Regions from separate parts of the Paenibacillus sp. JL3B1040 genome, predicted to be linked through region 1. Evidence: riboswitches for the same ligand, from Rfam matches in the RefSeq annotation. Region 1 holds a riboswitch; the other holds the start of a gene.
What was found. A riboswitch is a leader RNA that binds a small molecule or an ion and turns the genes downstream of it on or off. The one in region 1 is predicted to bind cyclic di-AMP.
Positions count from the first base shown of each region.

Region 1 (11,767 bases):
TCTACTCGTTAAGCGACCACCATATTCAAACGTTGGTGGCCATGACACTGGAGCATCAAAAGGAGCGATGAACGGATGAATCCGACTGTGGAAAATCACCGGCAACCCGAGGGAAGCCGTCGCGTGGAGTATCGCGTTCAAGGACTGTCCTGCCCCAACTGCACGCGAGAGATGCAGGAGGAAATCCAACGCCTCGAGCATGGGCAGGATGCCTCTCTTCTATATAATAGCGGGCGCCTGCTGATCGACCCCGGCGTGGATTTGCAGCAGGTCGAACGCATTCTGAAAAGGGACGGGGCAACTTTGATTCCATCGGATCCAGGCTTTGACGAGGTGGCGGCTGCGACGGGTGTCGGATCTGCAGCCCAAGCCGCCGTCGAAACCGGGCGCACCGGTGAGCCCAAAGAACACGAAAGCCGCTTGGGCCTGTGGCTGCTGGTGTTCTCCGCCGCGATGTACGGAGTGACGTTTGTGCCCGATGTTCCGGGCGCGATGCGAATTGCTTTGTACCTAGCGGCCATCGTCATCAGCGGATACTCTACTTTCCAGCGCGGGCTACGCAACCTGATCCGGTTGAAGTTCAACATGGATACGCTGATGACCGTTGCTTTAACCGGTGCGGCAGTAATTGGCGAATGGAAAGAGGCAACGCTAGTCGCGATATTGTTCGGCCTCAACGAGCTGCTGGAGGGCTACGGCATGAGCCGCGCTCGCCGATCCCTGTCCTCGCTCCTGGAGGCCGCTCCGAAAGAAGCGGTTGTGCTTCAGGGCGGGCGGGAATCCGTCGTTCCGATCACGCAACTCAAAGTCGGAGACGTGGTGCTTGTCCGGGCCGGGGAGAAGATCCCTTCGGACGGCACCGTTCGGGAAGGAACCAGCGCCGTCAACGAAGCGGCGATTACCGGGGAGTCCATTCCGGTAACGAAACGGCCCGGACAGCCGGTATTCGGCGGCAGCGTCAATACCGAAGGCCTGCTTCAGGTACGGATCGATAAGCCGTATGAGGACTCGTCCCTGGCCAAAATCATGCATCTCGTGCAGGAAGCGCAAGACAAGAAAACCCCAACCGAGCTGTTCATCGATCGGTTCGCGAAGGGGTATACGCCCGCCATTATGATTTTGGCTGCGTTGGTGATGCTGGTGCCGCCGCTGCTGTTCGGGCAGCCCTGGATGAAATGGGTTTACGAAGGCCTGGCGATCCTGATCGTCGGCTGCCCTTGCGCCCTCGTATTGTCTTCGCCGATCGCCCTGGTCAGCGGGATGACCCGCTGCGCCCGCCTTGGCGTGCTCATCAAGGGCGGCGTGCATCTGGAGCAGCTCGGGAAGGTGGACGCGATCGCGTTCGACAAGACCGGTACCCTGACGATGGGGCAGCCGGAGGTGCAGCGCGAGATCGCGTATGATCCGCAGCGGTTGTATGCGGTGGCCGCCGCTCTGGAAAGCGGCTCCCTACACCCGCTGGCCGCTGCGGTCGTACGCTACGTCGCCACCCGCAGCGGCGGCACCGAGCGGCCGCAGCCCGCCGGGCTCGTGACCTTGCCCGGCGTTGGCCTGAGCGCCGAGGTCGACGGCATCCGCTGCTTCGTCGGCAGCGAAGCGCTGCTTGCGCAGCTCTCCCTCGGCGGCGAGGAGCAGGCGCGCGTCGCCGCGGACCTCGCGCGCCTGAAGGCGGAGGGCCTCACCGTGGTGCTCGCCGCGGAATCCGCGCGCGTGTTGGGCCTGTTCGGCCTCGCCGACGAGCTCCGTCCGGAAGCTCCGGACGTCGTCCGCGCGTTGCACCGCGCCGGAGTCGCCCGCACCGTCATGCTGACGGGCGACCACGCCGCGGCAGCCCAGGGGATCGCCGCCCGAAGCGGCGTCACCGAATGGCACGCCGGCCTGCTGCCGGAGCAGAAGGTCGCGCACATCCAGGCGCTGGCCGGCCACGGCAAGGTGGCGATGGTCGGCGACGGGATCAACGATGCGCCGGCTTTGGCCGCCGCCGACCTCGGGATCGCCATGGGCCAAGGTACCGACAGCGCCGTGGAGACCGCCGACATCGTGCTGATGCAGGATCATCTCGGCCAGTTGCCCCGCGCCATCCGCATCGCCCGTCGGGCTAGTCGGATCATCGCTTGGAACATCGGCCTCTCGCTGTCCTTGAAGCTGATCGCCCTGCTGCTCACGATCCCCGGTTGGCTAACGCTATGGATCGCCGTCATGTCCGATATGGGGGCAACAATCGTCGTTACGCTGCTGGGGCTGACGATTCTGCTGGGCAAGGATCCCAAAACCGCGGACTCGCCTATCGTCCAAGCCATTTCTAAAAGCTGAGGCAAACGCCCGACGGGACCGATTGAGGGCGATTGTTGTCTTGCGTACTACTCTATAGGGCGAATCGGTTCTCCAGATACCAAGCTCAGATCGCATAAAGCTCGTTAAAAAAGCGACCCTCCCTGGGATTCAACACCCCGAGATGGTCGCTTGTTTTGCTTATCGTCTATTCGGTTATACTTCCAGCGCCGCCTTCAGTTCTTCCGGTGAACGATCCCACCATTCTGCGTTGGTCTCGATCAGCAGCCGTTTCAGTCCCGCCTTCTGTTCCTTGCTCACCCCGTCCAAAATCACCCTGCGCTTCAGCGCGTAATCCATTTTGTTCACATGGTCGGCGAGTATTTTCCAGCCGCGTCGCGCCTCCGTATCGATCCACATCTCGCAGGCCGTCATTCCGCCGTAAAACTGCCCTTCCGGTCCCCGGTCCACCGCCACCCAAACGATCCAGACTTGACGGCCGTTCGGTACGTCCTCGCGGTTGGTCGAGAATTTAATCCCCTTCTCCACTTTGCTTTTGGCGTGCATCGCCCCGACGTCAATGTACACCTCATCGCCGTCGATAATGACCGGAGACATGCTGTTCAAATCGATCGAACCCGCGCCGAATCCTTTATGTTTGCTCTTCTCGTCATTGCTGATAATATTGAGGGCAAAAATCTTTTTACCCGATTTCGGTGTCTGATCCATAATTCCCTCCATTTTCCTCGCCCTTGCCTTTCATGAATTCAGGGCCCGGTTGAGTCCAAGATTCGATGTCGAGTCAGCCTCTAGAAACCGCATCGTGATCAAAATCCTTCTTTTTGAACTACCTCTTCATTTTAATCAAAGTTCAAAAAGACGGCTTTTCAGCACCGAGAAGGTTGGACGAAACTAGGGACCGAGTAGCGGAGCGTAGGCAAAACCTACGTGAGCAACGGAGGGCCCGGTTGAGTCCAAGATTCGATGTCGAGTCAGCCTCTAGAAACCGCATCGTGACAAAATCCTTCTTTATTGAACTACCTCTTCATTTTAATCAAAGTTCAAAAAGACGGCTTTTCAGCACCGAGAAGGTTGGACGAAACTAGGGACCGAGTAGCGGAGCGTAGGCAAAACCTACGTGAGCAACGGAGGGCCCGGTTGAGTCCAAGATTCGATGTCGAGTCAGCCTCTAGAAACCACATCGTGATCAAAATCCTTCTTTTTGAACTACCTCTTCATTTTAATCAAAGTTCAAAAAGACGGCTTTTCAGCACCGAGAAGGTTGGACGAAACTAGGGACCGAGTAGCGGAGCGTAGGCAAAACCTACGTGAGCAACGGAGGGCCCGGTTGAGTCCAAGATTCGATGTCGAGTCAGCCTCTAGAAACCACATCGTGATCAAAATCCTTCTTTTTGAACTACCTCTCAATTTTAGCTAATAATCTTCCAATTGCAAACATATACATGCTGTAGATGCTTGTCAACGGGAGGTATCCATTGTATGACCCGACGTACTATGATTTACGGCCTTTCTATCCTTGCCTTGTGCCTCACCCTCGGAGCCGCCTGGCTGACCCTGCGTGGGGGCGGGGACTCGATGGCTTCATTCGTCCCGGCAAAGGCGGGGCCCAAGGCAGTCCAAAAAAACGGACAAACCTCTGTACCGCCGCAAGCCGAAAGCATTCAGCAACCGACCGCCGAAGTGCTCAGCAATCGGGTCGTCGAATACCACATCGACGTCACGCTGAACGAGCAGGCGGGCACGTTGACCGGTTCGGAGACGCTGACCTGGACCCATCCCGGCAAAAAAACGATCAACGAAGTGTATTTGCATTTATACCCTAACGCGTTTGCCTCCGAGGATACAACCTTTATGAAGGAATCGGGCGGGAAGCTGCGGAACGACGTCATGCCGAAGGACGGCTGGGGATCCATGGAGATCACCGAGCTGCGGACGACCGACGGCATTTCCCTGTTGCATCGGATTCAATACGTCCAGCCCGATGACGGCAATACGAAAGACAAAACCTTGGCCAAAGTGCGTTTACCCGTGTCGGTCCAAGGCGGCGAAAGCCTGACGCTGCGAATGAAGTTCACCGTAAAGCTGCCGAAAATTTTTGCTCGGATGGGTGTGGCCGACGATTTCGTCATGGCGGGACAATGGTTCCCCAAAATCAGCGTGTATGAGCCGGTGGGCACTCGGGGGCGGACGACGGAGGGCTGGAACCTCCATCAGTACCACGGGAATTCGGAATTTTACTCCGACTTCGGAATTTATAGCGTGAGGATTAACGTTCCTGAAACCTATACCGTGGCAGCCACCGGTTTTCAGACCAAAAAGGCGGTGCGGAAGGAAGGGCGGAAAACCGTTCAATTCTACGCCGACGACGTTCACGATTTCGCTTGGGCAGCCTCGCCGGATTTCGTCTATGCGGAAGAGCCTTTCTCCTCCGCGGAGGTTCCGGGCGTGCGCATTAAGCTGTATCTCGATCCCGCCCATAAAGACCTGAAAGAACGATACTTCTATGCCGCCAAGGTGGCGCTGGCGAACTACAGCAAATGGTACGGCCGCTACCCGTATTCCACGTTGTCGGTCGTTGTCCCGCCGGCCAGCGGCAACGGTGCGGGCGGCATGGAATATCCGACCCTGGTCACCGCATTCGGGGCCACCAGCGATTCGCCCGGTTACGACGAACTGGAGCGCACGGTCATCCATGAGATTGCCCACCAGTTTTTCTACGGGATGATCGCCAACAACGAGTTCGAGGAAGCCTGGCTGGACGAGGCCTTTGCCTCCTACGCGGAGGATAAGCTGATGGAACAGGAGTTCGGGATCGCCCCGAACCTGCCGATTCAGTCCGCTTTGATTACATCGCCGGCCCCGCTGACCCAAAACGCCTGGAAGTATGGCTCCGGAAACGGCTACGCCAAAAACGCGTATTACCGCGGCAAACTGATCCTGCTCGATATCGAGCGTCAGGTCGGCAGCAAGACGATGAAACGGATCATGAGCGTATACAGCCATAAATACCGGTTCAAACACCCGACGACGGCCGACTTTCAACGGGTAGTCGAGCAAGTGACCAGCCGGAGTTGGAAATCTTATTTTCAGCAATACGTCTACGACGGCAAAATGGCCGATTTCGCCGTAGACCGGATTCAAGTCACCCCGATCACCCAACAGGGGAACCGCCTATACGAGTCAAGTGTGGTATTTTCCCGCAAAGGGGCGACTCACCCGAAGGTCCCTCTGCTGTTCACTTTCACCGACGGGCACACGGTGCGCAAGCAGTGGAACGGGGTAGACACCCGCGTCGAAATCAAGCTGCAATATAAAGCGCCTCTGGCTTGGGTCCAAATCGACCCGGATTACACCTTAACGGTGGAGAACATGCATCTCAACAACTACCTGAAGGCGGAAATCCCGGAGACCACGTTGTCCCGCTCCAACATGAGCGTCACGAAACTGCTCGAGGCGATACTGGGGACATTCCTGTGGTAGCTCGACAGCAGTTCCTTATTCGGAAGAACTTCTCGATCAAAAGACTTTGTTAATCCACCTCTAAAGGAGGGAAAGAAATGAGTTTCGTTCGTTTGGGGTGGACCACCCTGAAAAGCCAATTTCCCTCGGTCATCATCTTGTTCCTGTACCAACTGCTGTGGGGACTGTTTCTGTACCGGCTGGTCGATACGGCCGTTACCGCGCTGCTGCAAAGATATCCCAACCCGCCGCCTACCGCGCTGTCGCAAATTCTGTTCCTGCTGGAAGGGCAAATCAATTTATGGAGCAATCCGGATGTTCGGTTATATTGCTGGCTACTGGGGGGAATGGCGGTTGTCCGCATGATCCTGACCCCGTTGATTCAAGCGGGGATCTTCTACGGCTTCACGCCGGCCGATCAACAAAACCCGGGTTTCCCCCTCTTCCGGGGAATGAAGAAGTTCGGCAAGCCGGTGATTCTGTTTTACGCACTGGAGCTTATGCTAACGATGCTGCCCGCCTTCTGGATTGTGCCCCGGCTGCTATCCCTTTGGCCGGAGTTGGCGGGGGGAGGAGGAGCCCCGCTTAGGGCCTGGCTCGTCGGGATCGGCTTGGTGCTGGGCTGGTTGATCTATGGCTGGTTAATCCGGCAGTTCCTGTTATTTGCCCAGTTCGGTTATTTGTTTAAAGCCGGCGTCTGGAGTTCCCTATTGCTCTGCTTCAAGAGCCTCCTGCAAGCGATCGGCATCACGGCGATTCTCGGGGCTTTTGGTGTGCTTCTTTTCCTGCTGTTCGGGACGGTCTCCTGGTTTTGGACCGGCCTGTTGGCCCTTATCCTGCAGCAGATCTACCCTCTTTTTCGCAGCGCATTTAAAGTTTGGAAGGTCTCCTCTCAATTTCATCTTTGGCAGTCGAAAGCACGAAAAAGTTAAAATTTTTTTACCCCTCCAAAACCCAGTAAAATCAAGGCCTTCGCCGTTTGGCGAAGGCCTTGATCCCTATTTCCCCTCTTAATCTTGCGAATTAACCATTGCCAAAAGATACCTGGCTTTGTTACAATAACAACAACGCAATTTCAGTAACAGTTTTGTAATTATTTTTGTCATCATTGGCAGGAGAATGACGCCGGATGTCGAATAAGTAAATTCAGGTGTGAAATCAAAGCCGAATTCCCTTCACCAGGGAAACGGGGGAACCACTTTGGGTGAATTGGTCTCGTCTTAGAGGGATCATAGGGAACCTTCAACCGAATCCTTAAGCTAACCTCGTAGGCATTGGAAGGAGCATAACTTCTTGAAGAAGCGTTTGACGGTAGCAGCAGTAAGTTTTGCCTTACTTTTCACCATTGGAACTGGTAGCGTTTTCGCCGATTCCAAATTGGACAGCGTAATCGACGGCGCGTTGGGAAGCAACTACGTTTCCGGCGGCACCACCACAGACGGTTTCGACTGTTCCGGATTTACCCTGTACGTCTTCTCGAAAATCGGCATCAAGCTGCCTCACCAATCCGGCTCTCAGTACAAAATGGGAACCGCAGTCGAGAAAAGCGAATTGATCACCGGCGATTTGGTCTTCTTCAATACTTCCGGCAAAGGCGTTTCCCATGTCGGCATCTACGTCGGCGACGGCAAATTTGCTCATGCCTCCTCTTCCAAAGGCGTAGTCATCAGCAAATTAAGCGAGAAGTATTACGTCGAGCGTTACGTTGGAGCTAAACGCATCATGAGCACCGACAAGTATGAAGATGTAACCGGTGATGTTACTGATCACGATGATGTTCAATAAGAACCGCCACGAAGCCTGTGGGGATGTTGATCACAACGTCTCTGCGGGTTTTTTTCTTTTCCGTTGCCCCCCCTTAGGAACCATTTATCCTCGATTTTCTTCGTCAAAACAGGCCAAAAGAAGCCTTTTCCCCAATAAACTTGTCAACTCTGGACGCCTTTGGTAAAATGAACAACGTAAATGGTAACAACTTTGTAATGATTGCTGTAATTGATCTTAAGGCAACAGCTTGGGTGCAACCTACAACGAAACTGCCGAATTCCCAAGCACCCGGGAAACGGGGGACCCAGCATAGGGTGAATTGGTCTCAACAATAGGGTACAGGTTCAAAAAGTTAAGTTTGGAGCACCGAGAAGGTTGGATGAAAGATGACTTTTTAACCCTCCTTGTATAGTGAGATCATAGGGGAACCTTCAACCGAATCCATAAGCTAACCTCGTAGGCCTTGGAAGGAGTTTGACATCTTGAGAAAGACCTTGACAGCAGCGGTAACGAGTTTGGCTCTTCTGTGCACGTTGGGGGCGGGGAGCGCCTTTGCCGACGCGCAAGCCGCAGAACCGACGCCGCTAGCCAGCATCGTCGATTCCGTGTACGGGACACCCTACAAATTTGGAGGCACCACCACATCGGGATTCGATTGCTCCGGGTTTACCCGGTACGTGTTCAGCCAAATGGGCATCAAGCTTGCACGCGTATCTTCCGCCCAGTATAAGCAGGGAACGCCGGTAGCGAAGAGCGAACTCCAGGCAGGGGATCTCGTCTTCTTCAAAACCACGGGGGCAAGCAGAGTTTCTCATGTCGGCATTTACGTCGGCGACGGCGAATTCGCTCACGCATCCTCATCCAAAGGCATTCGCATCGACAAGCTGAGCAGCAGCTACTACCAGAACCGCTACGTTGGCGCGAAGCGGGTTCTCAGTAAATACGGATACTCCGTCTACGCTGCGGAATCTTAATCTTATTCTTACGGGTTTCAACAAGTTCATCGTCTCTCGCCGCAAGCCCAAGTTTCCGACTCGGAACAGCTTGCGGTCTTTTTTGTCCGCACCCCTATCTATATAACGAGACATCCGGCCAAAAGGTTACCGGAAACTTGGAAATCCGGCGAAAAAAACCATGAGTTACCTCCTGAAGGCAAAGGACTTTACAAGCCAAGTAAATCCGGCTATTGTGAGGGTAATAGAAGAAAACACGACGGATTTACCTCTAACAAAGGAGGGGCAATATGGACCAAACGATGTCTCCGTTTCGGATCGTGCCGATGGAAGAAGCGCATGGCGAAGTCATATGTACCTGGCGTTACGATTCCCCGTACGATATCTACAGCTGGCTGCCCTGGAATCAAATGAAAGCGCTCGACGTGGAGTTTGGAAATCCGGCGATCCGCGCCGAGCAGTATGTCTCGGTACTAAATGAGGCTGGCGACCTGGCCGGCTTTGCCCAATATTTCCCGATGGAGGGGGTGACCCGGCTCGGGATCGGCATGAAGCCTGACCTTTGCGGACAGGGGTTGGGCAAGCGGTTTGTCTCGGTCATCGTAGAAGAAGCCCGGCGCCGCAAACCGGACAACCAAATCGACCTTGAGGTGCTCACGTGGAACACTCGGGCGATCCGAGCCTACCAGAAGGCCGGGTTCGTCATCACCGATCTTTATGAGAAGATGACGCCCGGCGGTGTGTCCAAACCGTTTTACTGCATGGTATATAAGGGGCAACCCGGATAAGGGCGAGCTCCTTTTTTACACCTCGGACCAAACCTCGCTATGACATACGGCACACATTTAGGTGAATGTCCGTTATTTTTGTTCCTATTTTTGACACAAAGACTATGATCGGACAGCGTGTTCCGTTATAATGTTAGGTAGTATACATAGGAGGGGCGATTGGAATGCAAAAGTGGATCATGAGCGGTTTGTTCGTCATCGCAGGAGCTTTGGCCCTTGTATTGATGTTCACCCTGCCAAGCCGGGAACAGGCCGAGCAGGAAGCCAAACCGCAATTGCCTGAAATCACGATGAATGCCGAACAAGCCGAAGCCATCGTCAAAGCGAATTGCATCTCCTGCCATGGCGATACGCTGCAAGGCGGAGCGGGCCCGGATCTGCAGAAGATTGGCTCGGAGTTGACGGCGGAACAGCTGTATTCGATTATTGCTAAAGGGAAAGGCGGCATGATGCCCTCTTTTAAGGATCGTTTAAAGGAAGAGGAAATCGCTAACGTCGCCATGTGGCTTGCGGAGAAAAAATAAAGGCATACGAAAAGCACGCCCGCCGGGAATATCATGTTCCCGGCGGGCGTATTTTGTCCACACCGATCAGACCTGATCTCTTGAAAAGTTAATCTCCCGAGTGCATCTTCTCGAACGCCTCGTTGTATTGCTGAGCCTCTTTGATGTCGACAGCCGTAATGCCACCTTCCTCCCATGAAGTCAGGCGGAGCGTTACCGTTTTATAGTCAATGGTGATGAACGGATGGTGATTAAACGCTTCCGAGATCGCCGCAACCTCATCGACAAACGCGATCCCCTTCATAAAGTTGGAGAACGTGTATTTGCGGAAAATCCATCGCCCCTCCTCAAGCTCCCAGCCTTCCAGCTTTTCCAAATGCGCTTCTACTTCTTGCGGTGTAAACGGCATTTTTCTTCCTCCCCGTTCTCTTCAAGAACTCCTGTATATGTAAGCATCCTCGTCACGCACCAGGATCTGAAGTTGATTTGTCCTAGCCCCGTCTCCAATTATTGTATTCTCGAACCCGCGCCTTCATGCGTACCGGCCGCTGACGGGCCCAGTGGCGATCGAACCCGGGTCAAATCAAGGAAACCGAGGTCAGCTCTGCATCTCCGATTAGAAAATTGATACGGTGGCCTTCAGGATCGTAGATCACAACCGCGCCGCCCACCTCGATCACCGGCTCTGTCCCCAGCCCATAAAACAAGTCTTCCGCCAGCGCCTCGAACACCTCGTCCCGATCTGCGTCGGACAACACCTCCCATTCGGAAGGTTCCATTTCGAAGAACAGATAACTATCCTGAATCCGGCCAACCGCTTTCGTCAAATCAGCCAAAATAAATTCATAATCCCTGCCGTGTTTTACGCCCACTGCGATATCCTCCCTTTTGGCACTCTCCATTTCGACCGTAATCTTATTATACCGGAAAAATCCACTTAAAAAAAAAGGGAAATCTGTCGATAAAATAGTTAATCGTTTCAAACGGTGCAGGCAGGCCCCTTTCCGCAAGGATGCGGGAAGGGAAGAAAAGGTTTAATTTCTCTCAAGGACGAGGTGTACAATGGAAATTTCAACAATTATTGGTTTGATTCTCGGAGTGGTCGCCCTGGTGTTGGGTATGTTCCTGAAAGGCGCGCCAGTGCAAAGCTTGGTCGAAAACCCTGCGGCCTTCGTCATCATATTTGTCGGGACGGCGGCAACATTGTTCATGGCCTTCCCGATGTCAGAGTTAAAAAAATTTCCGGTCTTGCTTAAATTGACGATCGTGAAACCCAAAATGATCAGCAAAGCCGAATTGATCACCCTGTTCATGGAATGGGCGACGATCACCCGCCGCGAAGGCTTGCTGGCGCTGGAGGCAAAGGTCGAGGAGATCAATGACGATTTTCTGCGCGGCGGCATGCGGATGATTATCGACGGAAACGATCAGGAATTCGTCCAGGACGTATTGACCGAGGACATCGCTGCCACCGAGGAACGACATAAAGCGGGGGCGCTGATGTTCTCCCAAGCGGGCATGTACGCACCGACCCTCGGTGTCCTTGGCGCCGTCGTCGGCCTGATCGCAGCGTTGTCCGACATGAGCGAAATGGAGAAGCTGGCCCACGCGATCTCGGGCGCATTTATCGCGACGGTATTCGGTATCTTTACCGGTTACGTGTTGTGGCACCCTATCTCCAATAAGCTGAAGCGACTGTCCAAGAAAGAGATGGAGATTCGATTAATGATGGTAGAAGGATTGCTGTCCATTCAATCGGGCGTATCCACAATCGCGATCCAACAGAAGCTTGCCGTGTTCCTAACCCCTGCGGAACGTGCGAAAATTCTAGAAAAGGGGGTCGGTGAAGGTGAGCAAAAAGACTAAAAAACACCAAGACCACGAAGAACATGCCGACGAAAGCTGGCTGCTTCCCTATTCCGATTTAATGACGCTTATGCTGGCGCTGTTTATCGTGCTTTACGGTATGAGTTCGGTCGACGCCCAGAAGTTTCAAGAGATGAGC
Region 1 covers NZ_CM169317.1:120,126-131,892, reverse strand. Annotated here, with positions in the region: gene ACZF99_RS00585 (ArsR/SmtB family transcription factor) at 1-71, shown strand, start outside; gene ACZF99_RS00580 (heavy metal translocating P-type ATPase) at 76-2,313, shown strand; gene ACZF99_RS00575 (YwhD family protein) at 2,488-3,000, opposite strand; gene ACZF99_RS00570 (M1 family metallopeptidase) at 3,772-5,772, shown strand; gene ACZF99_RS00565 (hypothetical protein) at 5,850-6,683, shown strand; cyclic di-AMP (ydaO/yuaA leader) riboswitch at 6,904-7,040, shown strand; gene ACZF99_RS00560 (C40 family peptidase) at 7,045-7,536, shown strand; cyclic di-AMP (ydaO/yuaA leader) riboswitch at 7,779-7,996, shown strand; gene ACZF99_RS00555 (C40 family peptidase) at 8,001-8,492, shown strand; gene ACZF99_RS00550 (GNAT family N-acetyltransferase) at 8,762-9,259, shown strand; gene ACZF99_RS00545 (c-type cytochrome) at 9,424-9,783, shown strand; gene ACZF99_RS00540 (4a-hydroxytetrahydrobiopterin dehydratase) at 9,872-10,171, opposite strand; gene ACZF99_RS00535 (hypothetical protein) at 10,341-10,634, opposite strand; gene motA (flagellar motor stator protein MotA) at 10,825-11,628, shown strand; gene motB (flagellar motor protein MotB) at 11,612-11,767, shown strand, end outside.

Region 2 (11,767 bases), 1.3 Mb from region 1:
CGCTACGATCACGAACAAGCTCATGCAAATATAAGAGGATACGCGCTGTGCGCGCGGACCCACCGTCACGCCCCAGCTGACCAGGAATGACCACAACCCGTTCGTAAAGTGGAACGCCGCCGAGACAACCCCGATCAGATAAAGCACGAAAAAGACCGGTTGACTAACGATGTCATGCATCAAACCGCCCAATTCCTCATGCGTGACATTGCCCAGCGCCACCTGCACGCGGGTTTCCACCACATGCCAGATCACGAAGACAAACGCGATCACGCCGGTAATCCGCTGCAGCAAATAACGCAGATTGCGTTCGGTCGGGAACCGCCCGTTGTTCGGCTTCGCCTGGAACGCGATATAAAGACCGTAAACCCCGTGATACAACAGCGGCAGCCAAATCCCGAAAAGCTCCAAGGCCAAGACGAGCGGCAGGCTGTTCAGAAATGCCACGGCCTCCTTGAACCCCTCGCTCCCCCCCTCGACCGCCGAGAAGTTGGTAATCATGTGCTCGATCAGGAAAAAACCCAGCGGAATGACGCCCAGCAGCGAGTGCAGTTTTCTGGAATAAAACCCTTTCATAAGTGCGTGTACCCCTTTCTCATTCCATCATCCGTTTCAAATTGCGCAAAATCATTCAAGAATCGACCTTATCAGGCGTGGACGTTGTATATGATAAATACCACACCGGAGCCAGTGAAACCCGTTTGTGCCAAAGGTAACATGTGAACAACTTGTGTCACTTTTCATGTTACTCCTTTTTATCTTATAATGGAATTGCAATATATTTATTAATCATTATAACCAATTCACATAAGCAAACCTGTCGAACCCTGTCATTCACCCGGAAAAAGGAGGTCACCCCGTGCTGGAGGAACTGTTGGTGTTCACCACCGTCGTGGAGCAATCCAGTTTGAACAAAGCATCCAAGCTGCTGAACCTGTCCCAACCCGCGCTTTCGCGGAAAATCGCCAAATTGGAGGAGGAATGGGGGGTCTCCCTGTTTCATCGCAAAGGGAAAAGACTCGAGCTCACCCGCGTCGGGCAGGAGGCTTACCAATATGCGCTCGAGCAGCGGCAGCGCCATCAGAACTTCCTGCAGGCCGTGTCCCGCTTCAAGGCCGCGGAGCGCCGCATCGTGACGCTGGGCGCCAGTCTGACGACGATCCAAACCACGCTCCCGCCGCTCGTCACCGCGCTGATGGAGAAGTTTCCGGATATCGAATTAAAGCTCGTCACCGGCAAAACCCACGAAATCGTCTCTTACATCCGCGACAAAAGAGTCGATATCGGCGTCGTCGCCTCCATGGTGAACGAAACCGGCCTGAAGTGCCTGCCGCTGTTTAAGGACCACCTTGAGTTGGTCGTGCCGAAAGGGCATGATCTGGCCGCAGCCGGACAAAAACGTCGCCTCGTGATGGACGATCTGAACGGTCGGCCGATGATCGTATTTTCAAAGGGAACCTGGTACCGCCGGCTGATCGACGATCTGTTCGGCCGTTACAGCATCCTGCCCGACATCCGCATGGAGATCGATTCGTTTGAAGCGATCGTGCGCCTCCTGCCGATTTGCAAAGCGGCCGCCCTGTTGCCCAAATCGTACCTGCGCATGCCGCTGCTGCGGGATAACGGCCTGCTCACCGTCCCGATTCCCGAGCTGGCGCAGACGCGCCGCGAAACCTGCCTCGTCTACGGCGACAAATCGGAGCTGTCCAGCGAGACGAAGGAGTGGATCGCGCAAATCCGCGAAACCCTCGTGAAGGAAATGCCAATCTGAAGGGGGAGACCGATCCGCTCTCTCGTCCCTCATACAGAAAGCTGCCGCTCCTCAGGTCAACACCTGAATTAACGGCAGCTTTCTATTTAGAAGTAGCGAAGATAAATGTATATGCTGGAGATCAGAATGGTGATCACCATCAACGGCAGCCCGTATTTCAAATAACGGACAAAGCTGATGGGCTCTCCTTCCTTGGCGGACATCCCGGCGGCGATCAAATTGGCGCTGGCCCCGATCAAGGTCCCGTTTCCGCCCAAGCACGCCCCCAGCGCGAGACTCCACCATAACGGTTCCAGATGGTCCAGTCCCATGCTCCCCATATCCCGGATCATCGGAATCATCGTCGCGACCAGCGGAATATTGTCGATAAAGGCCGACGCCAAAGCGCTCAGCCACAGGATCAACATCGAGGCGGACAGCGCGTTCCCCCCGGTCAAATGCACAACCCATTCCGCCACCATCGTGATTATTCCCGTTTCTACCAAACCGCCAACCAAGACGAACAAACCGATGAAGAAAAAGAGGGTTGGCCATTCCACGGAGCGGAAGGCTCTCTCCATCACGTGTTCACCGGTCATGAATAGCAGCAGCGACGCACCGGCCAACGCGATTGTCGCGGTTTCTAGTTGAATATATTGATGCAAAAAGAACCCCAGCAAAGTGACGCCCAAAGAGATTAGGCATTTTACCAGCAGCTTTTTTTCCGTAATCAACCCCTCGAGGCTGATCTCCATAATGAGGTGCCGATTGGCGGCGGCCTCCTTCAAAGGCTTGCGGAAAATCACGATGACGAGCGGCAAGACTACTGCCAGAATCAGCAGGGATATCGGTGCCAAATTTTCCAAAAAAGCAACAAAGGTCAGCTCTTTCACGGCGCTGCCGATCATGATGTTCGGAGGATCCCCGATCAACGTCGCCGTGCCGCCTATATTCGTCGCGATAATCATGGAGAAGAGGTAAGGAAACGATTTTACCCTTAACCGGCGCGTGATGCTGAATGCCACGGGAACCATCAGGATGATCGTTGTCACGTTATCCAGAAAAGCAGAACCTACGGCGGTGATGAGCGACAGCAGCCACAAAAGGGTGATGGGATTCCCTTTGGCCAATTTGGCGGTCCACATTCCAATATAGGAGAATACCCCCGTTTCGGCCGTCGTATTGACGATAATCATCATTCCGATCAACAGCCCCAGCGTGTTGAAGTCGATATGATGCACCGCGCTCTCCTGGTCAAGGATCCCCAGCATGATCATCAAAGCGGCGCCGGCCATCGCCAATATCGTCCGATGAACTTTCTCAGAAATAATGAGTGCATAGGTTAGCAAAAAAATGCCCAATGCCCAAATCGCCTGTTGTTCCATGGTCTTCTCCCGTCCAATGCCAAAACCGCTTCTCGTTTATTGGTTGAGTATGGTCTCGAATTGCTCGATATTTTTTTTCGCTCCAATAATCACCATAATATCACCTTCGGTCAACTGATCCATAGCGGTTGGCGCCACCAGCACGCCGCCTTCGCGGTGGATCGCCACGATGCTGCAGCCGAACCGGGCCCGCGGGTTGAGGTCGCCTAAACTTTTTTGATTCAGGCAAGCGGGGACGTTCATTTCCACGATGCTGTATTCCTTCGACAACTCGATATAATCCAGCAGATTCGGAGTGACCAGTTGGTGCGCCACGCGGATTCCCATATCCCTTTCGGGGAAAATGACCCGGTCTACGCCCAGCTTCTCCAGCGCACGGCCGTGCAGTACGGAGATCGCCTTGGCAACCACGGTAGGAATGCCCAGATCCTTCAGGAGGATCGCCGCCAAAACGCTGGTTTGAATGTCGTTGCCGATCGCGACGACGCCGCAATCGAAGTTGCGTACTCCCAACGACTTCAACACCTCTTCATCCGTCGCGTCCGCAACCACGGTATGCGTCAGGTGCTCGCTCATTTCGTTGACCAGCTCTTCATTCCGATCGATGCCCAGTACCTCGTACCCCAAGTCCATGAGCTCCAGTGCCAGACTGGAACCAAAGCGTCCCAACCCGATCACTACAAACTGCTGTGTTTTCATTCTCGTTTAATTCCCCTTATCCAATAATAATTTTGCCCTCTGGATGGCGATATAAATCTTTCCCCTTTTTCGGTCCTAATGCATAGGCTAATGTCAGCATTCCCAACCGGCCGGCGAACATGGTGAAACTGATCACGGCTTTCCCGAACGATGTCAAATCACCGGTCAGCCCCATGGAAAGACCCACGGTTCCGAATGCGGAAGTCGATTCAAACAGGATCGTTAAGAAGCTGGCATCCTCCGTGGTAGACAACACCATCGCAACGACAATCACAAGGAACAAGGCCAGCATCGTGATGGTGACGGCTTTAAAGATGCGCTCCTGGGCCAAGCGGTAACGAAAAAGGTCAAGATCCGTCCGGCCGCGAATCATGGAGATGACCGCACCAACCAGGATCGTAAACGTCGTCGTCTTAATGCCGCCCCCGGTGGAGCCTGGCGACGCGCCGATAAACATCAGGATAATGATAAAGAATTGGCTTGCTTGCCGCATCGCGCCGATATCCAGCGTATTGGCCCCCGCCGTTCTCGGCGTAGCCGACTGAAAGAAGGAACTCATGATTTTCGTTCCCATATCCAAAGGTTCCAGGGTTCTGGAGTTCGTATACTCAAAAATGAAAAACACCAAAGTCCCGACCACAAGCAGCGTCGCAGTCATCGACAACACCACTTTGGAATGCAGGGACAGCTTCCGCCGCTTCCGATACTCGATCAAATCGGACAATACGATAAAACCGAGTCCACCCGTAATAATCAAAGTCAGGGCAATGAAGTTGGTCATCGGATCGCTGACGTACTGGGTTAGGCTGCGATAATCGCCGAACAGGTCGAAACCGCCGTTGTTAAACAGCGAAACCGCGTGGAAGATTCCAAAATATATCGCACGGCCCAGCGGCATATCGAACGCCCAACGAACGGAAAAGAGGAATGCGCCGCAAGACTCGATAATCAGGGAGTACATCAACACTTTGCGGATCAGGCGGACAATGCCCTCCATCGTATTTTGGTTCATGGCCTCCTGGAGAATCAAGCGGTCTTTAAGCGAGATTTTCCGTTTAAGCACAAGCGAGAACAAGGTCGCCATGGTCATGAATCCGAGACCGCCGACCTGAATCAGCAGCATGATAATGATTTGCCCAAAGGGCGTAAAAAAAGTACCCGTATCCCGCACGACCAACCCCGTGACGCAGGTGGCCGAGGTGGCCGTAAATAAAGCGTCGATATACGGCAGTGATTTCCCCGTTACATTGGCGATCGGAAGCATCAGAAGCACCGAACCCAACAAAATGATGAGCCCAAATCCGATGACCAAAATCTGCGGCGGCGAAAAGCTAACTTTCTTGAATCGCAACTCGTTCACCTCATTGTAGTTAGAACAAAAGAAAAAAAGCACTGGAAATCCAATGCCTTTCGGTGTTTGGTTCCTGCTGCACAGGCCTACGAGGTTAGCTGACGGATTCGGACATGCACAGTTGCCCTATTCGCAGACCTTCCGCCGCTATCTAGCCGGCTGCACGAAGCCCTGTGAAATTCACCCCAAAAAGACGGTTCCCCCGTTTTCATAACGAAATTCGGCCGCTATTCTTTTCAATTGTTTTCATTCATTTTTCGTCAAATGGATTATATCCCTTATTTTCTTTCGCCACAAAGCTCTATTTTCAGGAAAAAGACCAAAAAAGGACGAAATCGGAGGGTGGATCAATAAACTTCGCCCTGAATCTGAGAGATGCGAAGCCTTGCCGGAGTTATTGCCGTTTCTCGTCATTTTTATTCCCGATCTGGCGTAGGGGGGGCGGCTGTGTTATCTTTACTTTGACGTACTTGAGGGAATTTCATACCTCATATAAAGAAGGGCATGTTCAAAAATCAACATTACTTCAAAAAAGGAGTTTTGCGAGTGAGTTCCTCCATGAAACCAACCGGCCGCAGGATGAAGACGAAAACCCTATGGCTACTGGCCGCTCTCGGCTTGATCGTGTTTATCGCCGTCCAATTGTTCCCGACGACCGACTCAGAGTCGCTGCAGTTGCAGCAAGCGGATGAGGTCATCAGCAAATCGAAGGCGGCGGACAGCGCAGCCGAATTCGCCGGGTCCGTCTTACATCTGGAACTGTCGGACCAAGTCAAAGATAAGGCTTTAATTACATACGAAACGCGTTCCGATCTGTTTGGTTATTTGACCAAAGAAGATCTGCTCGCTACGTACTTAAAAACTTATGAAAAGCAGTTTCCCTACGACGTCTTCCGCGTCCGTTACAACGATCCCGCCGGGACGTTAAGCGCTGTGACCATCGATGTCCACATGACGACCGGCCGAGTCGTCGGCTTCGAGGAAATCGCTTCCGCCACCAACGCCAACAAGCAAATGATGCTTGACCTGGGGGCGGAAACTACCGATTCCATGAAGGCTTGGGAAGGCGATTTGACATTAGCCGAGAAAGAACAGCTGGCGCTGCCTTACCTGAACGCCTTCGGATTTCAACCCGGCGATCTGGAGCTGGCTTCCGACGAAGAGGAGGTCGGTCTCCAATATCAAGTCAAAGACCACGCTTTGGGCGAATCGCAAGCGCAAATCAAGATCAGCTACGAATACGGCGCCGTATCCTCGCTGGAGCGCTATTTTACCGTCCCGCAGGCTCACAAGGACTACGTCGCCGGGCAGACGCAAATCGCCAATTGGCTCACCTATGCCGGATATGCTCTACTGACGTTCGTGCTGGCGATTCTCGCGATCGTATACAGCGCACTGACGCGGGCCCATACGTCGTTTAAGCGGGGAATCTTCCTGGCTTCGGCTTACTTCGTGTTATCCACGCTTGGAACGATCAACATGATGCCGGTCTTCCAAAAAGACGGCCTCGAACCCGGCGTGCTGATTTTCGGCTTCTTCTTCCAGGGCCTGGTGACGTTGTTCCTCGCCGCTTCCGTGTACTTCTCGTTGGTCGGCGGAGACGGACTGTGGCGGAAGAACGGCATCAACCTGTGGCCGCGAGCGCGGGAGGAAGGGTACGGCCGCCATGTGCTGACCTCGATGGCCGACGGCTATGCCTGGGCCCTGATCCTGCTGGGGGTTCAATCCGTTGCCTTCTTCATTCTGGAACGAACGATTCATACCTGGTCCACAACGGATGCAACGCAGTCGCCGTACAACATGATGGTTCCGCTCCTGTTCCCCCTGCTGGCATGGGTGGCGGGGATCGGGGAAGAGGCGGTGTACCGGCTGTTCGGGATCCCGATGCTGAAGAAAATGTTCCGCAGCACCTTCGTCGCCAGCCTGCTGTCGACCTTGATCTGGGCGTTTGGCCATACGTTGTATCCGATTTATCCGGTCATTTCGCGCCCGATCGAATTGACCCTTATCGGACTGCTGTTCAGCTTCGTGTTCCTGCGGTACGGGTTCGCCGCCGTTGTCTTCTCGCATGTCATCTTTGACAGCATCCTGATGGCGCTGAGCCTGATGTTTATGGGCGGAGCGCTGAACATCGGCGCCGGCTTGTTCTACATCGCGTTGCCGGCGATCGTCGCTTATGTCATTTACCTGTTCAACCCGCCAAGCAAGGAACGGAAGAACCCGCCTCAGCAGCAGCAAAAAGAGGAGCCGTATTTCACGACTCCTCTGGCGGATCCTCGTCCCGGAGGGCATTGATAATTTCGCGGGCTAATTTTTCCCCGATAGAAAGAGGCCGGAAGTCTTCGACGGAGGCCTCTTTTATTTTTTTCAGCGACCCGAAGTGCTTCAGCAGCGCTTTCCGGCGTTTCTCCCCGATGCCGGGGATCGCATCCAGCCGCGAGGTGACCATCGACTTGGCCCGCTGTTCGCGGTGGAACGAAATGGCGAAGCGGTGCACCTCGTCCTGAATCCGCTGCAGCAGATAGAACTCCTGGCTGTCGCGGGGGAGAAGAACCGGCTCCGGCGGGTCAAACGCCATCAACTGCGCCGTTTTGTGCTTGGCGTCCTTCACCAGCCCGCACACCGGGATATACAAGCCCAGCTCGTTCTCCAGCACGTCGGTAGCCGCGGAGATTTGCCCCTTGCCCCCGTCGACGACGATCAGATCGGGACGCGGCAGATTCTCCTTCAGCACCCGCTCGTAACGGCGGCGGATCACCTCGCGCATCGTCTCGTAATCGTCCGGGCCTTGCACGGTTTTCACTTTATATTTGCGATATTCCTTCTTGGCTGGCTTGCCGTCGATGAAGACGACCATGGCCGAGACCGGGTTCGTCCCCTGGATGTTGGAGTTATCGAACGCCTCGATCCGCGACACCGACTCCAGGCCAATGGCCTTGCCGAGGTTCTCGGCCGCCTTCGACGTCCGCTCCTCATCCCGTTCAATGAGGCGGAACTTCTCGTCCAGCGAGACGCGCGCGTTCTCCTCGGCCATCTTGGTCATCTGCCGCTTCAAGCCGCGCTGCGGCACCAGCGTCTTGACGCCAAGCCACTCCTGGAGGGCTGTCGGGGCATCGAGCGCGCCCGGGTCCTCTTGGTCCTCCGGCTTCTCCGGCAGCAGAATCTCCTGCGGCAATGCCGGATTATCACTGTAATACTGCGTCACATAGGACATGAAATCGCCGTAAGCTTCACCGAAGAACGGAAAGACCGACGCGTGCCGTTCGATCATTTTCCCCTGGCGCATGTACAGAATCTGCACGCACATCCAGCCCTTGTCCACGGCGTACCCAAACACGTCGCGGTCCTTGGCGTCGTTCACCGTAATCTTCTGCTTCTCCATTAGCGCATCGATGTTGATGATTTGATCGCGCAATTCCTTAGCCCGCTCGAAGTGCAATTCTTCGGCCGCCTCGTGCATTTTGCGCTGCAGCTCCTTCTTGATCTCCTCATGCCCACCGCTAAGGAAAGAGGTGATTTCCTGAATCATCGTTTCGTACGTTTCCTTCGCCACCTCCTGCACGCAGGGGGCGAGGCATTGGCCGATGTGATAGTACAGGCACACCTCCTTGGGCATCACGTTGCATTTGCGCAGCGGATACATGCGGTCGAGCAGCTTCTTCGTCTGCTGGGCCGCGTACGCGTTCGGATACGGACCGAAGTATTTCGCTTTATCTTTAAGCACCCGCCGGGTGACTTCCAGCCGGGGATGCGGTTCATTCGTAATCTTGATATAAGGAAAAGTTTTGTCGTCCTTGAGCAGGATATTAAAACGCGGATGATGTTCTTTGATCAGGTTGCACTCCAGAATGAGCGCTTCCATATTGCTCGCGGTGACGATGTACTCGAAGTCGCGTATCTCGGACACGAGCAGTTGGGTCTTGCCGTCATGGCTTCCCGTAAAATAGGAACGGACCCGGTTCTTTAACACTTTGGCTTTCCCGACGTAAATAATCGTGCCGTCCTTGTTCTTCATCAGGTAACAACCCGGCGAATCGGGCAACAGCGCCAGCTTATGGTGGATTCGCTCCATCGCCTTCTCATAACTAGGCGTTTCGTCGGTCGGTGCGTCCAAGGCTTCTCCTCCTTTCTCCTCTCCAGGTTAACGCAGAAAACGCCCCCGGCCCAAACCGGAGGCGTCATCCAAGGCGTCAAGCGACGCGCCTGATCGCCTGGATTATTGATGTTTCGCGATCAGGTTTTTCAGCGTGTCCTTCGAGTTCAATCCGACGATTTTGTCAACCGGTTGACCGTCTTTGAACAAGATGAGGGTAGGAATGCTCATAACGCCGAAACGGGAAGCCGTTTCCGGATTGTCATCCACGTTCAGCTTGGCAATCTTCACCGAATCCCCTACTTCTGCGGACAATTCCTCCAGAATTGGAGCGATCATCTTGCAGGGACCGCACCAGGGAGCCCAAAAATCAACAAGAACCGGACCTTGCCCTTCGATTTCCGCGTTGAAGGACTGATCGGATACATTCACGATAGCCATGATTATTTCCTCCTTATTGGGGTTGCCCAGTCCCGCATAAAGATCTGCAGGCACTCGAACAACCGGATAGTTGGACAAAAAAGATGCAGACTGCCTGGAAAACAGCTGCCGAACCCATTATACCACACTCCACTGAAAAAAAGAAAGTGCATGATCACGCCTTCTTTACAAAGTGAAAAGGGTTTGGTTATACTAAGAATAACCTGAAAATGAATTGTCTATGACATATTTCATTGACGAGACGATTATTTCTTGAGGAGGCCCGTCGCCATGGATGCTAACCCGCATGCGAACGATCCGCGGCAACATATCAACGAAGAACCCCGCAACGACTTGTTTGATTTGATGAACGGCTTTTTTGGCATGTTGACGTTGATGGCCGTGATTTTCTTCGGCATGGTCATCATCAAATTTATCGCCAGCTAAGCTGGTCCGGCGGTAACAAAACCCGTGAATTTGACGAAAGAGCCGGGCCTTCCCCCGCAAGGGAAGCCCGGCTCTTTTTCTCTGCCGTTATATCTTCTACGCCCGACCGCGCTTATTTGTCCCGTTCACCTGGACGACGTCGACGAACGGGGCAATCCGGTCCATCAGCCGTTGGCCTTTGTGCCGCTCTTCCCCGTCCTTGTTCGTGAAGCTCAAATGCTTCTCCAGCGCGTTTAGGGAATAATTCGACGTGTAGAACGTCGGCTTGCGGTTCATCCGGTAATTCAGGATCGCGCCCATCACATGGTCGCGCACCCATGGATTCAGGTTCTCCGCACCGATATCGTCGAAGATGAGCAGATCCACTCGCTTCATCATTTCCACCGTATCGCGCAGCTTGTCGCTGTCCTGCAGCATGTTCTTCAGCTCTTCCACGAATTCCGGCATGTAGACGATGGCGCCGGAATACCCTTCCTTAGCCAGCTCATGCAGCAAATAACACATCAAGAACGTTTTGCCGGTGCCGAACGGCCCTTCCAAATACAGCCCTTTCGTTTGGAGGCCGGACTCCTTCGCTTCTTCAATGTAGCGAAATACCTGGCCTACGGCCGGAGCCCTCAAGCTATCCTTGGCCATGATTTCTACCGCATTGTAGCCTTCTTCCAGCGCCCGCTCATCCACGTAAAAACTGTGAATCCGTTTCTTGACGGACAATTCCCGTTCATACTGCAACTGCTTGGAGCATGGGACCTGCCGGTCCACCAACTGCGGGCTGCCACCCACCTGTTCGACCGTCAATCTCGTGAAATGGCCGGGGAAATCATTGGGGCAGTGCGCAAGCCCCGGGCAATTGGCACAGTGCTTGCTGTCGTTGACGTATTGATACAGCTTGGCCATTCCGCGCGTCAGTTGCTCCTGCTCCAGCTCCGGATGGCGATCCCGAAGTTCCCATACCAGCGGGTCATTCAGCAGCCGCGCGGTCAGTTCCTCCGAGCGTTGTTTGAGTTGCGTGTTCTTCATCTGGGTGAGCAGTTCCCCAAGGGATTCCATCGTGGTATGTCACCTTCCTTCCCCAAGCCAAACGGATTCAGACTTCTTTTTTGTGCTTTCCGGACTGCATGCGCTCCGCCATTTTAATCAATTCGGCGAACTCTTCCTCGGAAACCGTCGGCTCCGCCCCCGTCCGCTCCACGATCGGAATCTCCGGCTTCGGCTTGGCCCCGCGGCTGCCGTAGGCTCGCGCCCGTCCTCCGCCGGAAGCGCCGCCGGACGCCTTCTCTTTCACTTTATCCTTCACTTTCGACTGATCGCGGATATACTGCACCGCCTGCTCATATGTGCTGATCTGCTTCAGCAGCATGTTGGCGGCGATCGCGTCGATGAAGTTGCGGTTAATTCGTTGCTCCCCGCCCGAAGTTAACAGCGACATCAAATAATGGATGAGCACATTGATCACTTCGCCGGGCAGTTTATAATTGAGATCGATCTTCTCAAAGATGTCCAGCAGATTGTCCGGAATCGTCCCCGGAAAAAACGTCTTCAGCAGCCGGGTATACGGCTCATTGCGAAGCATCATATTGTATTGGTGAATATCGCATTTGCTTTGGAATTGCGGCGGCACA
Region 2 covers NZ_CM169317.1:4,663,999-4,675,765, forward strand. Annotated here, with positions in the region: gene ACZF99_RS21325 (succinate dehydrogenase cytochrome b558 subunit) at 1-576, opposite strand, end outside; gene ACZF99_RS21330 (LysR family transcriptional regulator) at 860-1,771, shown strand; gene ACZF99_RS21335 (ArsB/NhaD family transporter) at 1,858-3,135, opposite strand; gene ACZF99_RS21340 (potassium channel family protein) at 3,172-3,834, opposite strand; gene ACZF99_RS21345 (TrkH family potassium uptake protein) at 3,851-5,194, opposite strand; cyclic di-AMP (ydaO/yuaA leader) riboswitch at 5,254-5,421, opposite strand; gene ACZF99_RS21350 (CPBP family intramembrane glutamic endopeptidase) at 5,765-7,480, shown strand; gene uvrC (excinuclease ABC subunit UvrC) at 7,440-9,257, opposite strand; gene trxA (thioredoxin) at 9,402-9,719, opposite strand; gene ACZF99_RS21365 (YqzM family protein) at 9,990-10,145, shown strand; gene dnaI (primosomal protein DnaI) at 10,242-11,195, opposite strand; gene ACZF99_RS21375 (DnaD domain protein) at 11,233-11,767, opposite strand, start outside.
Region 2: it holds a riboswitch for cyclic di-AMP, as region 1 does, so the genes downstream of both, ACZF99_RS21345 (TrkH family potassium uptake protein) here and ACZF99_RS00555 (C40 family peptidase) in region 1, are expected to answer to the same signal.